2 regions of the Peribacillus sp. BM1 genome follow, and region 1 is predicted to be linked to the other one. Evidence: riboswitches for the same ligand, from Rfam matches in the RefSeq annotation. Region 1 holds a riboswitch; the other holds the start of a gene.

What was found. Region 1 has a riboswitch for preQ1 ahead of queC (7-cyano-7-deazaguanine synthase QueC). Riboswitches for the same ligand answer to the same signal wherever they lie in the genome.
Region 2: it holds a riboswitch for preQ1, as region 1 does, so the genes downstream of both, queF (preQ(1) synthase) here and queC (7-cyano-7-deazaguanine synthase QueC) in region 1, are expected to answer to the same signal.

What each region holds. Positions count from the first base shown of each region.
Region 1 covers NZ_CM155259.1:1,828,784-1,836,729, forward strand. The annotation lists gene AC1MGI_RS08770 (hypothetical protein) at 1-1,036, opposite strand, end outside; partial or broken gene AC1MGI_RS08775 (MerR family transcriptional regulator) at 1,085-1,473, shown strand; gene AC1MGI_RS08780 (NAD(P)H-binding protein) at 1,579-2,169, shown strand; gene AC1MGI_RS08785 (aldo/keto reductase) at 2,516-3,520, shown strand; PreQ1 riboswitch class I at 3,624-3,667, shown strand; gene queC (7-cyano-7-deazaguanine synthase QueC) at 3,721-4,380, shown strand; gene queD (6-carboxytetrahydropterin synthase QueD) at 4,380-4,856, shown strand; gene queE (7-carboxy-7-deazaguanine synthase QueE) at 4,849-5,577, shown strand; gene AC1MGI_RS08805 (VUT family protein) at 5,597-6,133, shown strand; gene AC1MGI_RS08810 (tRNA-Val4) at 6,431-6,754, shown strand; partial or broken gene AC1MGI_RS08815 (zinc-binding dehydrogenase) at 6,732-7,069, shown strand; gene mgrA (L-glyceraldehyde 3-phosphate reductase) at 7,184-7,946, opposite strand, start outside.
Region 2 covers NZ_CM155259.1:961,582-969,527, reverse strand. The annotation lists gene AC1MGI_RS04655 (LysR family transcriptional regulator) at 9-893, shown strand; gene AC1MGI_RS04650 (purine-cytosine permease family protein) at 1,466-2,866, opposite strand; PreQ1 riboswitch class I at 3,398-3,444, shown strand; gene queF (preQ(1) synthase) at 3,572-4,072, shown strand; gene AC1MGI_RS04640 (FecCD family ABC transporter permease) at 4,196-5,203, opposite strand; gene AC1MGI_RS04635 (FecCD family ABC transporter permease) at 5,200-6,210, opposite strand; gene AC1MGI_RS04630 (iron-hydroxamate ABC transporter substrate-binding protein) at 6,348-7,274, opposite strand; gene AC1MGI_RS04625 (ABC transporter ATP-binding protein) at 7,225-7,946, opposite strand, start outside.

The sequences.
Region 1 (7,946 bases):
TAATCGTTTGTTTTATCTGTTCCTCAATCTCGTCTAATTGTTTGGATAGTGAACTCTCGCTTGTCTGAGAAAATTGGATCAGCCATGCATTTCCTTTCGCCGAGTTTATAGCCTTTTCTAGATCGTTAAATCTCTCTGTCCATGTATGAACGTCGAATGATTCAAGTAGATCAGAGTATAGGTTAGGAAGTACAGCCTTTAAACGCTGTAAAAGCACTTCGCATCTTCGACTTTTTCTTCCGTATTCATCAAGTTCTATCAGTTGATCTTTAGTAGTTGCATAACTTTCTACATCTCGTATCATAACTGTTTCAATTATTTGATCGACTAGATTGTGTTTTTCATTTGCATTGACCGATTGTTGAATCGTCTCTGTAAGCTGCTGGAACCATCCTTTGAGATCTTCGAGTTCTTCATTCAGGGTGACGAATTCTAAATCTGATAGAAGATCAGTAACTTGATTTGCGTCGAGCGGTTTTCCAAAAATAAGAGGTACGTCATTAAAATCAGCTTGGATATGATTAAGAATTTCTTTAATACCTAAAAGAAGTTTGAAAGGTTCTATGATGTCTTTTATTCTTGCTACTCTTAAAGAGCGTGATTGAACAGCATCCAGTTCAACCTTCAATTGTTCCTGGATCATCTGCTCAATTTTTCGTAGAGTATGATCTGTTTTTATAGTTTCTTCCAATAAATGAATAGGTTCTAAAGAATCACACTTTCTTCCATTAATTCGTACATCTTTGACGATATACCATGCCTCTTTGACTGCTTTTGGACGCAATAAAGGCATGCCTAATCCTTTCCCATTTTTAAAATGAGAATGCAGTTGAGTAATATCAGAGCCCAATTGGGAGATAGGAATTTCTCCAGTTCCAGTTATCTCAGTTAAGCTATGCTTTACAGCCAATTCTTTGATTGTTTCAATCCACCTGGATATTTGACTATAAAACTCTTCCCAAGGACTAAATTTTGATTGAAGTAGGTCATGCCATGCAGCTTGATCACCTTGATTTGTATTTAATTCACCAACCATACTGGAGGAAAATAAAATGATAGAACATAACAAAGTAGTCGTTATTACATGAACATAAAAGTAGTAAGTGAAAAACTAGTGTGTCTGCTGATACGATTCGTTACTACGAACGTATCGGCTTAATACCACCAGTAAAAAGAAATAAGAATGGTGCACGTGATTTTGACGATGAAGATATCCGCTGGATTGAGTTTTCTCGGCATATGCGTGAAGCAGGGTTATCCATTGAAGCACTAATCGAATACATTGGGTTGTTCAAAGATGGTGACGATACTACGATCCCAGCTCGTGTGGGAATTTTATGTGACGAACGCGACGAACTAAAAAAACGTATTGATATGATGCAAAGTGCACTTAATCGTTTGAATTATAAAATCGATAACTATGAAAGTCATGTTGTTCCAGCTGAAAAAGGACTTCGTGAATTTGATGAATGAAAGTTGCACACAAAAATTTATTTTCGATGTTTCTACATATATGCGAAACGGAGTGGGAAATAAGTGAAAATTTTGATTTTAGGTGCAGCTGGTCAAGTTTCTCGTATGTTAACTAACCGCTTGCTCAATGAAATAGATGCAGAAATCACTCTATATGCGAGACACGCCAATTCTCGTTTAAAAGCCGCAAGTAAACGAGTAGAAATTATTGATGGTGACTTCAATGATAAAGCAAAACTAGTCGAAGCAATGTCTGGCGTTGATGTTGTTTATTTAAATGATATGCGTAACGCAAAAGCAACACAATCTATTGTTTCGGCAATGGATGAAGCTGGTGTAAAACATCTGATTGGTGCAACAGTCTTAGGTATTTATGATGAAGTCGCTGGTGCATTTGGCCGCTGGAATGATGCAATGGTCGGATCTAGCGTAGCATTATACAAATCTGCAGCGAAGGTAGTCGAAGACTCTGACCTAGATTACACACTACTTCGTTTAACTTGGCTTTATAACCAAGAGGGTAACGAAGATTATGAACTGACTATAAAAGGGGAACCATTTATTGGCGCACAGGTTACACGACAGGCTGTAGCGCGTTTGATCATGGATTTACTTGCTGATAATACGAAATATATTGGCAAAAGTTTAGGAGTCAGTGAACCCAATACAGATTTTGAAAAACCGTCCTTCTATTAGTATTTCTCAATAAAAGGGGAGATCTACTATGGAAGAAAAAGTAATAGCTGGACGTGACCGGTTTGAGGAATGCGTACAAAATTAAACTATGATGTTTTATTCGGGCAAGTATGAGGTGGGAAGAAGAATTAACTCCAGAAGTTTGATTACATAACTGCGCTCATAACTTCAGGTGTATTTTAACAATTACTAACTCATCTCGAAAGGGAAAGAAAATGACTTACAAAAGATGAAATTATCGAAATGACCACTCTTCTAGCATTTTATGAAGATTAGCCAAAAGCTAAATCTTCTTTTGCGAGTGTTTTCTAAAGTATACGGTACATAAAACAGAGGAGGCTATATTATGGAATATGTAAAGTTCGGTAATACTGGTATGGATGTTTCTCGTATTTGCTTAGGAGCGATGGGGTTCGGGGATACTGAAAAATGGACCCACAAATGGGTTTTAGATGAAGAACGTAGTCGTCCAGTCATCAAAAAAGCTCTCGATTTAGAGATTAATTTCTTTGATACTGCGAATATCTATTCAATGGGCGAAAGTGAAAAAATTCTCGGACGGGCATTGAAGGACTATGCTAAACGTGACGATATTGTTCTTGCAACAAAAGTTCACCAAACAATGCGTCCAGGTCGTCCTAATAGTGGCGGATTATCTCGTAAAGAAATTATGAGCGAAATCGATCAAAGTTTAAAGCGCTTGGAAACAGATTATGTAGATTTATACATTATTCACCGCTGGGATTATGACACACCAATTGAAGAAACTATGGAAGCTCTTCATGATGTCGTTAAATCAGGAAAATCTCGTTACATTGGTGCGAGTGCTATGTACGCTTGGCAATTTCAAAAAGCGCAACGTGTAGCAGAACGTAATGGCTGGACTAAATTTGTATCCATGCAAAACCACTACAATATGATTTACCGTGAAGAAGAGCGTGAAATGATTCCGTTCTGTCGTGATGAAAACATTGCGATTACACCATATGGCCCACTCGCTTCAGGTCGTTTGACTCGTGATTGGTCTGAAACTACTCTTCGTTCTGAAACAGACATGGTTCAACATTCAAAATATGATAGTATGATGAAAGCTGATCAAGGAATTGTAGAACGTTTGGCTGAAGTAGCAAACAATCATGGTGTTACTCGTGATAAGATTGCGTTAGCATGGCTTCTTAACAAGGATCAAGTTGTTGCGCCAATCATCGGTGCCCAAAAAGAAAGTCATCTTGAAAGTGCCGTAGCTGCACTTAATATTCAGTTGACTCCTGATGAGATGAATTATTTAGAAGAGTTATACATTCCCCACCCAGTAGTAGGGGCTCTTCCAAAACCAAAATTCAATAAATAAAGGGATAATAATATGTACCAAAATATGCATTTTTTATTTTTAGTTTGAAGATCTACTGATTTTAGTCTAAAATGAACTGATGTAAATATAAATCCGTTTAATTACGGTAGAGGTTTCTAGCTACCCTCTCTAAAAAACTAAGGAAAACAGCACTGCTTTCTTAGTAGTGCTGTTTTTCTGTCGAAAAGGGGATTTTTTTAATGAAGCAAGAGAAGGCAGTAGTCGTTTTTAGTGGTGGTCAGGATAGTACGACTTGTTTATTCTGGGCGATGAAGCAGTTTAAAGAAGTCGAGGCAGTTACGTTTGATTATAATCAGCGCCATCGGTTAGAGATTGATTGTGCCAAGCAGATTGCAGATGAACTTGGCATTAAACATCATATTCTGGATATGTCGCTGCTCAATCAATTGGCGCCGAATGCGTTAACGCGTGATGACATTGCTGTAAGTGAGGGCGAAGAAGGAGAGCTTCCTTCTACGTTTGTTCCGGGGAGAAATTTGTTGTTCTTATCCTTTGCTGGGGTACTTGCCAGCCAAGTTGGTGCAAAGCATATTATTACCGGTGTTTGTGAAACAGACTTTAGCGGCTATCCGGACTGCCGAGATATTTTCATAAAGTCGTTAAATGTCACGCTGAATCTATCGATGGATCAGCCATTTGTGATTCATACACCGCTTATGTGGATGAATAAGGCGGAGGCCTGGGGCATGGCGGATGAGTTAGGTGCTTTGGAATTTGTTCGCAATAAGACATTAACCTGTTATAACGGAATCATGGCAGATGGTTGCGGGGAATGTCCGGCATGTAAATTGCGTCAAAAAGGTCTTGATGACTACTTGAGTCAGAAGGGGCAGAAATGATGTATGGATTTCGTATTGTAGATAAATTACAAAAGATCAATGAAGATATTAAATCCGATCAATTAAAATATCATACCAAACGAGTACTTGTTAGTAAGGAATTTACCTTTGATGCGGCTCATCATTTACATTGCTATGAAGGAAAATGTAAAAACCTTCATGGCCATACGTATCGCGTTATTTTTGGACTTAGTGGTTTTATCGATGATCGTGGTTTGCTCATTGATTTTGGTGACATTAAAGAAATTTGGAAAAATGAGATTGAAATTTTTCTTGATCATAAATATTTAAACGAGACGTTACCTTTAATGAATACAACGGCTGAGAATATGGTTGTTTGGATTTATGAAAAAATGGTGGAAGCATTAAAAAATAGACAAGAACAATATGATGGAGCAAGAGTTGAATTTGTCCGTCTTTATGAAACACCGACAAGCTATGCCGAGGCAAAAAGGGAGTGGATGGAAGTTGAGTAAAATTCCTGTGATGGAAATATTCGGTCCAACCATTCAAGGGGAAGGCATGGTCATCGGTCAAAAGACGATGTTTGTCAGAACGGCGGGCTGTGATTATTCTTGCTCATGGTGTGACTCGTCATTTACATGGGATGGATCCGGTAAACATCTCATTAAGCAAATGGAGCCTGACGAAATTTTGCAGCAGTTAAGAGAACTTGGCGGAGACGGATTTTCTCATGTGACCATTTCAGGTGGAAACCCCGCTCTGTTGAAGAATCTTGCTGGATTTGTCCAATTATTAAAGCAAGAAAACATGAAGACCTGTCTGGAAACGCAAGGCTCGAAGTGGCAAGATTGGATGCTTTCAATCGATGAGTTGACGATCTCGCCGAAGCCACCTAGTTCAGGGATGAAAACGAACTTTGACTCACTTGATATGATCTTCAATAAGCTCATGTCAGACGATTTTTCAGGAAATGTGAGTTTAAAGGTCGTTGTATTCAATGATGCTGATTTTGACTATGCAAAGGAAATTCATAGAAGATACCCTGGCATTCCTTTTTATATGCAGGTGGGAAATGATGATACGAAGACTGTAAATGACGCAGCGTTAATTACTCATTTGCTGAAAAGATACGAAGAGTTAATCGAACAAGTGATACAAGATGAAGAGTTAAAAGAAGTTAAAGTACTCCCTCAACTCCATGCATTAGTATGGGGGAATAAACGAGGGGTGTAAGAGAAGAGGAGTATCGATGATCAGAATTTTACTATATTTAATTGCCATTGTAACAGCCAACGTTGTGACGGCTTCTTTTGCACCGTTATCGATCGGTGTGTTTATTGTGCCAATGGGAACACTGTTTATCGGGGCAACTTTTATCCTAAGAGATTTGGTTCAAAATGCATTTGGCAGAAAGAAAACCTATTTGGCAATCGGAATCGCTTTAGCAATGTCGGCGATTGTGTCATATATATTGGGAGACACATTATTAATCGTTCTTGCGTCCGCCATTTCGTTTGTCATCTCGGAAACAACGGATACAGAAATTTACTCAAGATTGAAGCTGCCGATGGCTTGGCGAGTTTTTTATAGCGGTTTAGTCGGTGGTTTCCTTGACTCTGCTATCTTTGTCATTATTGGCCTAAGCCCATTGGGTGCCAATTTCCTACCATGGGAAGCTGTACCTTTTGCGATTCTTGGTCAGGTCATTGTAAAGACGGTTATACAGAGCTTTGGCGCAATGGTGCTCCATCGCGTAATCATTTCGCGGAACCGAGTAGAGGTAGCTTAAGTAATTGCTAAGAAACTATGATACTGCTAATATGGCATGAAAAGATAAAAAATCAGGAGTTAGAAGAGGCGGTATTTTCTAGCTGGTATGTGATTCCTTGATGAAATGATTAATCTTTATTGAACTTCAAAAAATAGCCCGAATTTTAGTCATATGTAAAGTGACCAAGATTTGGGCTATTTATTTTTATAGTCAAGGAGAAACAAATAATCAACAGGCGTGGTACTTAAATAAAGATGGATCCATACAACGGCATATCCATTATATAAAAAATAATCTAGAAGGTGATCAAAGCTTATGAAATATTCTTATGAGTTTAAGGAAGATCCATTTGGCGATTTAGGAATAGTTTTGCAGGAAGAAATAAGTCTTTTCTCAGACTTTATTGAAAATATTGCGTTAGAAGAACAAGTCGATGAATATATAGAACATATCGAAAAGATTTTAAAAGGGACATATGAGGATTTTGAAATTCAATTAAATGCAACAAGTATACTCATAAAAAAAGATGTGACAATTGTTGAAAACCTTTTTAGGATTGAAGAACCTTATGAAAACACGATAGAAACCAAGCAATTTAAAGAATTACTATTAATATGGCGAGATAAATGTTACTTATGAAGTGACAGGGGTACCGCCAGTCTTAGTACAAGCCATCAACTCAACAAAAATTAATGGGGAAACGATGATTGTAAGTATTTTTGAAAAAGAAGCTCCCATCCATCCACAAAATATCGTTTTGAAAGAACGCACTGTAACAGGTATTATCGGATACCACGATGTATTTCCAGTTGTTATTAGTTTAATGGCCAAAGGATACTTCCCAGCGGATAAACCAGTAACAAAGCGTACAAACTTGATGAAGTGATTGATGAAGGTTTTGAAGGCTTGTTAAAAGAAAGAAATCAAGTAAAAATCTTAGTGAAAGCTGAATAATTCTAAAGCCGGATTTCCACAAATAGGGGAAATCCGGCTTTTTAGTTGGGTATAAACCTGTTGTGGCAAAAGAAAGTGCACCATTTGCCTACCATACTACCGTTCTTTCAATTATTAACTTTTTAAGATGTCTTCAATTCTATCAAGCTCTTCTTGAGTAAATGAAAGATTATTTAAGGCTGCAACATTTTCTTCAATTTGACTTACTCGACTTGCGCCGATTAAAGCTGAAGTAACCTTTCCATCTCTTAGTACCCAAGCAAGTGCCATTTGCGCCAGGTTTTGACCGCGTTCAGCTGCCACTTGATTTAATTTTATTACACGATTTACAACTTCTTCACTCACTTGATCTGTTCCTAATGCACCAGTAGATTTAGCAGCTCTGGAATCAGTCGGAATGCCATTTAGATATTTATTTGTTAAAAGGCCTTGTGCTAAAGGACAGAATGCAATCGATCCAACACCATTTTCTTGTAATACATCTTGCAGGCCATCCTCAATCCAGCGGTTCAACATGGAATAGCTAGGTTGGTGAATGACAAGTGGAGTGCCTAACCGATTTAGAATTTTAATCGCCTCTTCTGTTTGTTCCGCAGTATAACTGGAAATGCCTACATATAAAGCTTTCCCTTGGCGAACGATTGAGTCTAACGCACCCATCGTTTCTTCTAAAGGCGTGTTTGGATCAGGACGATGTGAGTAGAAAATATCGACATAATCCAGTCCCATCCGCTTTAAACTCTGATCTAAACTTGCGACAAGATACTTCTTTGATCCCCATTCACCGTATGGACCTGGCCACATATAATAACCAGCTTTCGATGAAATGATCATTTCATCTCGATAAGGAGCAAAATCCGTTTTTAACATTTTCCCG
Region 2 (7,946 bases), 870 kb from region 1:
GTGCTTATATGGTAAGTAAATTAGATTTATATAAAGTATTTTATAAGGTAGGGAAAAGTGAGAGTTTTTCTAAGGCAGCAAAAGACCTTTATATGACACAACCAGCTGTCAGTCAAGCGATCATGCAGTTAGAAAGAGAATTAGATATTCGTCTATTTAATAGAACCCCAAAGGGAGTATCATTAACAAACGAGGGCAGTCTTCTATTTGAATATGTTCATTTGGCACTTAATTTAATTGATGTTGGGGAAGAAAAGATTTTAGAGTTTAAAAATTTAACGACAGGAGAATTAAAGATAGGTGTAGGTGATACGATATCTAGGTATTATTTACTTCCTTACTTAGAAGCCTTTCATAATCAATATCCTAATATTAAATTAAAGATTGTTAATGGCACAACATTAGAGATTTGTTCTATTTTAAAATCAGGAGAGGTTGATATAGCAATTTGTAATTTCCCCCTTGATGATTCTACATTAGAACTTATTCCATGTATTGATGTCCACGATATTTTTGTTTGTGGGGAGAAATATAAGAATAGCTTATCTAAGCCAATAAGCCTTAATGAAGTAGTAAAGCTGCCCTTAATATTACTCGAACCGAAATCGGTTTCCAGAAAGTATGTTGAGGATTTTATGATATCTAAAGGTATTAAGATTTCGCCAGAATTTGAATTAGGCTCCCATGATTTATTATTGGAGTTTGCTAAGATAAATTTAGGAATTGCATGTGTGACAAAAGAATTTTCCCAAGAGTATTTAAATAATGGATTAGTGTATGAAGTTCAATTAATGGAGGAAATACCGAAGAGAAATATCGGTGTCTGTTTTTTGAAAAGTGTACCCTTATCGCCAGCTTCAACGAAATTTGTTGAGATCATAGAAAATAAATAAGTATAAGTACATGTTCAAAAAGGAGGATAAAAAGAGCCGAGAAGTTCGAGGAGCGCATGGAGTAATACGTGAGGACCTTAGAGACAGAACTTTGAAGCAATTCGCAAGCTTTTTTACCGGACTTTTTGAACTACCTCTATAAAGAGTATTTCTCTAAATTAGTATTTCAACCATTTAATTGTTGGAGCCTCGAGGACTTTTAGATACCAAAAGGGGGTAGCCAGACTTAGTCAGTTTGGCTACTCCCTTTGACTCTTATGCAAAAGAATTGAATGGTGGTTTAAAGGATAGGACTTTACGAGTAAACCTGAAAAAGATTGCTAGCTGAGCATAATGAGGAATCTGACAACATAATTCCTCTCTTTTAACCTGCATACTTTAAGCACCTTTTTACTTGTATATCCCCCCTGAATCGATTCCAAGTCTCAACTTGGATAAAACGTAGAGAGAAAATAGCGAGAGACAAATCAAGTGCCCAATAAAAAGGCTATCCGGAAGGGGGGATACCGGGGAGAACAAGAATAAAAAATTAGGAGACTGTAAAACTCAACTTACTAATTAAATAAAAATTTTTATGCAATACGATCTTCCTTGTGAATGTCATTAGGTTCGCTTTTATAATAGTATTTTCCTTTTGTGAAAATTGCTATAATGACTGTAAGTATAGCTGCTAGAATCGCCGCAAAGAAGGCTGCAGTACTTTGTAAGAACGCTCCCATATATCCTGATGCTGCTATTGTCCCTAGGCCGCTTGCAATTAGTAAAGATACGACTCCAACGGGATTCCATTTATATAAATACCTCTGCCGTGCCTCATAATAACCAGGTCCAATTTTCAGTAATTTTTTCACAACCATGGCGTCAGTGACTAATATGGCAGCCCAAGCCAATAAAAAGACTCCCTGGAATGTCATAGCTGTATCCAAATGATCCACTATGTCAAATAGCATTAAAATGATCGCGGATATACCTGATACAATAACCCAGAATCGTCTGCCAGGTGTAAATTTAAAGATGTTTTCGAAGAAGTTAGACAATGATAAGGAACTGCTATATATATTTGTCACATTAATTCTCAATTGGGTTAGCATGGTGAATAATGCTCCTCCAATACCAAGAAGCAGTACGATGTAAACCCCTGGATTTGGTTCGCCCAGACGAACACCAAACCATATGCCAAGACCACCCATGACACCAAAACAGAAAATCTGTGGAATAAATCCAATCGCAACCGATCCTACTTTGATATCTTTTGGTTTAAGGAAACGGGCATAGTCCGAAGCAAGAAGGGCCGTCAAACCCATGATCCCGTGGTGCATGCCGATACAAAGCAATAAAGCTTTACCCCCGACTTGAACGCCATCCGGCATATATGTCCAAAAACTCCCTTCATATACTGACGGTGTGTAAATGGATACAATGATTGCGGTTACCAAAAAAACAGCAAAAATAGGTAAAGACCACTTTTGTAATTTATCCAATTGTTTTATACCAAACCAATTCAAAGGGATAACGATTGTTCCGAAGAGAACGATTAGCACCCATTGTGGAATGACCGGGAAGAAGGTATGAATGGCTGAAACTAAAATCAAGCCTTCAAACGCACAATACATAATGAAGTTTGTTGCATAAATGAACGAGGTTAATGATGCGCCTATATAGCCAAATCCGCCCCCTCTGGATAATAAATTGACGTTCATACCGGATTTTGCTGAAAGATAAGCAATGAATGTTCCGAGTATACCGGCTACGATTATCGCATATATGGAGGATATAATGGCATTAATGGCTCCGAATTTAAGCGCCATAACGCTTCCCATTTGAAAATAAAAAATGGCTGTTGCTATACCAAAGGTAATATTTGTAATACTTAACCAACCCATATTCCTTTGTTGCCGTGGCACTCTATCTAATGAATAATCATCTTTCATTTCTTCTTTCACTTTGTGATCTGTTACATTGACAGATCTCATACGTATCCACTCCTTTTTGTGTATTATTTCACAAATTAGTTTCTGGCTGCTATGCACAGATTCATCATCTCGCTACATTCTATATTCAATATATCAATATAACTAGGAAATTATCAAACGTCATTATTGCGGTTGCTTGGTGTTTAGACTACTAAAAGTCCGCTACATCTACCAATTCCTCCTTATATCATAGGATTTGTAGCATATACTACATAATCGATGGAATATTGATGCTATCTTCAGACTCATTAGAATTGAAAATAGCATTTGCACTTTTGTAGAAACGTGTGTTATGAATTTCCAGAAACTTTCTTTGAGCATATTAACTATGTTGTACACCCGCCTTCTATAATAAAACGATATAAAGTTCAACTAATTGGGCCTTTACGGGCAGTTATCCTCACCTAGGTTTTCTCGTTCCGACTCATAATCTTGAGGTGGGGGTTTTACTGCCCGTTAATCTGCGATAAAGTTTCAATTGACGTTTTGCCAAGTGTTCTTTATGATATGAAAGAGAATTCCCGTACGTAAGCGGGAGAGGTTCATAGCTGATACCCTCTATAAAAAACTATGGATACATGGGAATTTACCATGTCCATACTGGGCATGGTTTTTTATGTTTTATCCTTTTAGTTGCAATAGAATGATTAGCGAAGCTCTCTTTTAAAACAGTGTCGGGAAACCATTTACAAGGGGGATTTTTTTATGTCTGGCCGAAGCAATGAAGAAGGTTTAAAGGATTTGACATTATTAGGTAATCAACATACACAATATTCATTTGATTATGCCCCGGAGGTATTAGAGGCAGTAGATAATCTTCATTCGAATCGTGATTACTTCGTGAAATTTAATTGTCCGGAGTTTACTAGTTTATGCCCACTGACACACCAGCCTGATTTTGCAACGATGTATATTTCTTACGTTCCAGATCAAAAAATTGTCGAGAGTAAATCGCTAAAATTATATCTTTTTAGTTTTCGTAATCATGGTGATTTCCATGAAGATTGCGTTAACATTATTATGAACGATCTAATAAAATTACTTGACCCAAGGTATATTGAAGTTTGGGGGAAATTTACACCACGTGGTGGAATTTCCATCGATCCATGGTGCAATTATGGGAAACCAGGTACCAAGTACGAAGAGATGGCGAACTTCCGTTTGATGAATCATGATCTTTATCCTGAAAAAGTCGACAATCGTTAAGTGAAGAAACAAGACAAGAGGATACAGAAGTTTCATTTCAAAATCATAGACCTCTTGTGAATCTATAGTTTTTAAAATAATAATGGAAAAACGGAAATTCTACTAGTAGAATTTCCGTTTTTTTTATTTTTTTAATAGTAAATACATAAAATAAGGAGCGCCGATTAACGAGACCATGATACCTGCAGGAATACCATCAGGGTCGACTATATTACGACCGATAGTATCAGCGAGTAATAATAACCAACCGCCCATGAGAATAGAAACTGGGATAAATAATTGATTTCGTGGGCCGACTAATGCTTTGGCAATATGTGGAGCCATAAGGCCAATAAAAGCAATTCCACCTGTAACAGAAACGGCAGAAGCAGCTAAAGCAACGGCTGTTAAAAGCAATACGATACGTTCTTTTTCGATAGAAACACCAACACCGATTGCCACTGGCTCACTTAATCCAAGGATATTCAAACGATTTGCTTTGTATAAAGTAAATGGAATGAGAATGACTAACCACGGAAGCATAGCCAAAATGAAAGGCCAATCCGTTCCCCAAATATTTCCGGCTAACCATTTCGTAATAAAATCGACTTTTTCTCGTTCTGAAGCTGATATAAGTACAATCATTGCTCCGGAAAGAGCCATGGATAAACCAACTCCGACTAATACGAACCTCGTTGGTTGCAAACCTACCTTGCGATTATATGACAAGATGTATAGGAAGAAGGCTGTTAGTAATGCACCAGCAAACCCGACTAATGGTAGCATATACACAAATGAACCAACATCTATTGAAAAAAATAAAAAATAAATCGTGATTGCCAAACCTGCTCCAGAGTTAATTCCTATAATGCCGGGGTCAGCTAAATCATTTCGAGTGACTCCTTGTAAAATAGCACCAGATAAAGCAAGTGCCATACCTGCTAATAATGTAATAAAAATTCGAGGGAGCCGAATAGAAAATAGAACAAATTCCTCTTTAAATGTGCCTTGACCTATTATGGTTGGAATAAGGCGATCATAGGAAAGAGAGGCGTAGCCTAACCCCATTCCTATTATGGTCGTTATTAAAATCAATAATAGGAAAATGCATAAAATTATTCTTTGTTTTTTGACTAACGCTGGCTGAATCATGAGAAAGCCTTGCCCCCTTTATGAACGATAAATAGGAAGAAAGGTAAACCTATTATTGAAACGATGGCAAATACAGGTGTTTCATAAGGAGAATACAAAGTTCGTCCAAGTGTATCAGCCAGAAGCATAAAAGAAGCTCCTAGAATGGCTGACATGGGGATAATATAGCGATAATCTGTGCCAATTATTGCCCGAGCAATATGTGGGATCATTAAGCCGATAAAGGCCATATTTCCAACTAGCGCAACAGAAGCACCAGCAAGAAGAATAATGACAATAAAAAGAATAACTTTTATTTGTGTTGTTTTTTGACCTAACCCAACAGCGACTTCTTCATTTAAACTAAGAATCGTCAACTGTCTTGAGAGAACAATGGAAATAAGAATACCGATTAAAATGACAGGAATAATAACTTGAAGTTGCCCCCAAGTTGTTCCGATCAGTCCTCCAGACGTCCACATGGAAACGTTTTTTGCCACTTTAAAATAAATACTAATCCCATCGCCAATTGCATATAGAAAGGCGGAAATGGCAGACCCAGCTAAAACAATTCGGAGTGGAGAAAAGCCGCCTTTTTTCATGGTGGAAATCCCAAAAACCAAGAAGGAACCTACAGCTGCTCCCATAAAACAAGCAACCATTATACCGAAGTAATTGACAGAAGGAATAAAGGCAATGGTGATCGCTAAAGCTGTATTCGCTCCTGCTGATAGACCAAGTAAACCTGGATCAGCAAGTGGATTTCTTGTAATTCCTTGCATAATAGCGCCAGAGACGGCTAATGCTGCTCCAACAAAAACGGCTCCAACTTCCCGCGGTAAACGAATTTCTCGGATAATCGAAATAGCACTGCTAGTGGTATTAGATGTAAGTGTGAACCAAACATCTTTCATAGTAGTATCGGCAGCTCCAAATACGATGGATACGATAAACATACTAACAAATAAACATAAGGCAGTTAAAAATTTAAATAATAGTTGAATGGATCGCTGTTTATCCTTCTTCATTAGTCACTCATCTTTCCTTTTATAAAGTGAAACTCCAATCAATGGGGGCTTACTGCCCGTTAATGCAGGAAAATGAAAGAGGATGCCCCAATAATAGGGTTTAACCCTTTTTTTATGGGATATCCTCTGTCTAAAATTTAGTTACCTAGAAATGATTTTTTAAAGAAGTCTAATTGTAATTCTAAAGTTAGTGGGTCATTAAAGTAGAATTCTTTAGCATTTGCCTCAAACACATGATTGTTTTTAACAGCTGGAATGTTCTTGTACGTATCTGTTTCTAGGAATGAATTGTCTGTATCTGAATCTTTACTGAAGATTACATAATCACCAGCAAATTCAGGAAGTACTTCTAACGATAATGCATACCAACCATCTTTTAAGGCTGCTTCCTTAACTTTTTCTGGCATGTTTAATTTCATCTCTTGATATAAAATTTCCGTTCCACGACCCCAATTATCGCCGTAAACATATAGCTGTTTATCCCAGTTTTCAATGACAGAAACAGTTGCGTCTTCACCAATTTTGGCTTTAATTTCTTCACCGGTAGCTTGTGCACGTTGTTTAAAATCATCAACCCAAGCTTGTGCCTCTTTTTCCTTATTTAACAGTTTGCCTATTTCAATATGCTGTGTTAAATAATCTACTTTACCGTATGTATATACTACAGTTGGAGCAATATCTTTTAACTTATCAATATTTTTAACATTGTCTAAACCGATAATTAAATCGGGCTTTAATTCAATTAGTTTTTCTAAGCTCTCATCTGTTACTGCTTCAACGCCTTTAAGTTTTTCTTCAAAATTTGGATTCATCTTAGACCAGTCATCGACACCTACAAGGTTAACTCCTAATGACATTACATTCCCAGCGAAGCTGGAAAGCACAACTACACGCTGTGGATCAGCAGGAACCTCAATCGGCCCATCTTCAGATTCGTATGTAATGGTTTCTGGATTTTTTTCTTGATTTGCATCCTTTTTACTCTCATCTTGTGTTGTGTTATTACTACATGCACTAATAACTAGCAATAGTAGTAGGGTAATCGGAAAGAATAGTTTCTTCATGATATGAATCTCCTTTTAATAAATTATAAGTTAAACACATTGGTTTATTTGTTCTTGGATCTCTGCCAATTTCAGCATCGATTTGAAATACTTTTCTTAATACATCTTGGGTAATAATTTCTTCACAACTTCCTGCTTTAACGATTTCACCATCTTTCAATGCGATAATATAGTCAGCAAATCTGGCAGCTTGGTTTAAGTCATGAAGGACCATAACAATTGTACGCTTCTGTTCTTTATTTAGTGTTTGCAAAAGTTCCAAAACTTCTAACTGATGCGCCATATCTAAATAAGTTGTAGGTTCATCTAGAAAAATCATTTCGGTTTCTTGAGCAAGAGCCATAGCAATCCAAACACGTTGACGTTGACCGCCTGAAAGTGCATCTACCGAACGGTATTTAAACTCCTTCGTTCCTGTGACTTCAAGTGCCCAGTCAATGACTTCATAATCTTTTTTCGACAAGCGACCGAAGCCCTTTTGATAAGGAAAGCGGCCATACGATACTAGTTCTCCAACTGCTAATCCGCTTGCACTCTCTGGTGTTTGCGGCAGAATCGCCATTTTTTTTGCAAGTATTTTCGTGCTCTCTTTTGAGATATTTCCTCCATCTAACACGACTGCTCCAGATTGATGTGGAATAATTCGAGTGATAGCTTTTAATAGTGTTGATT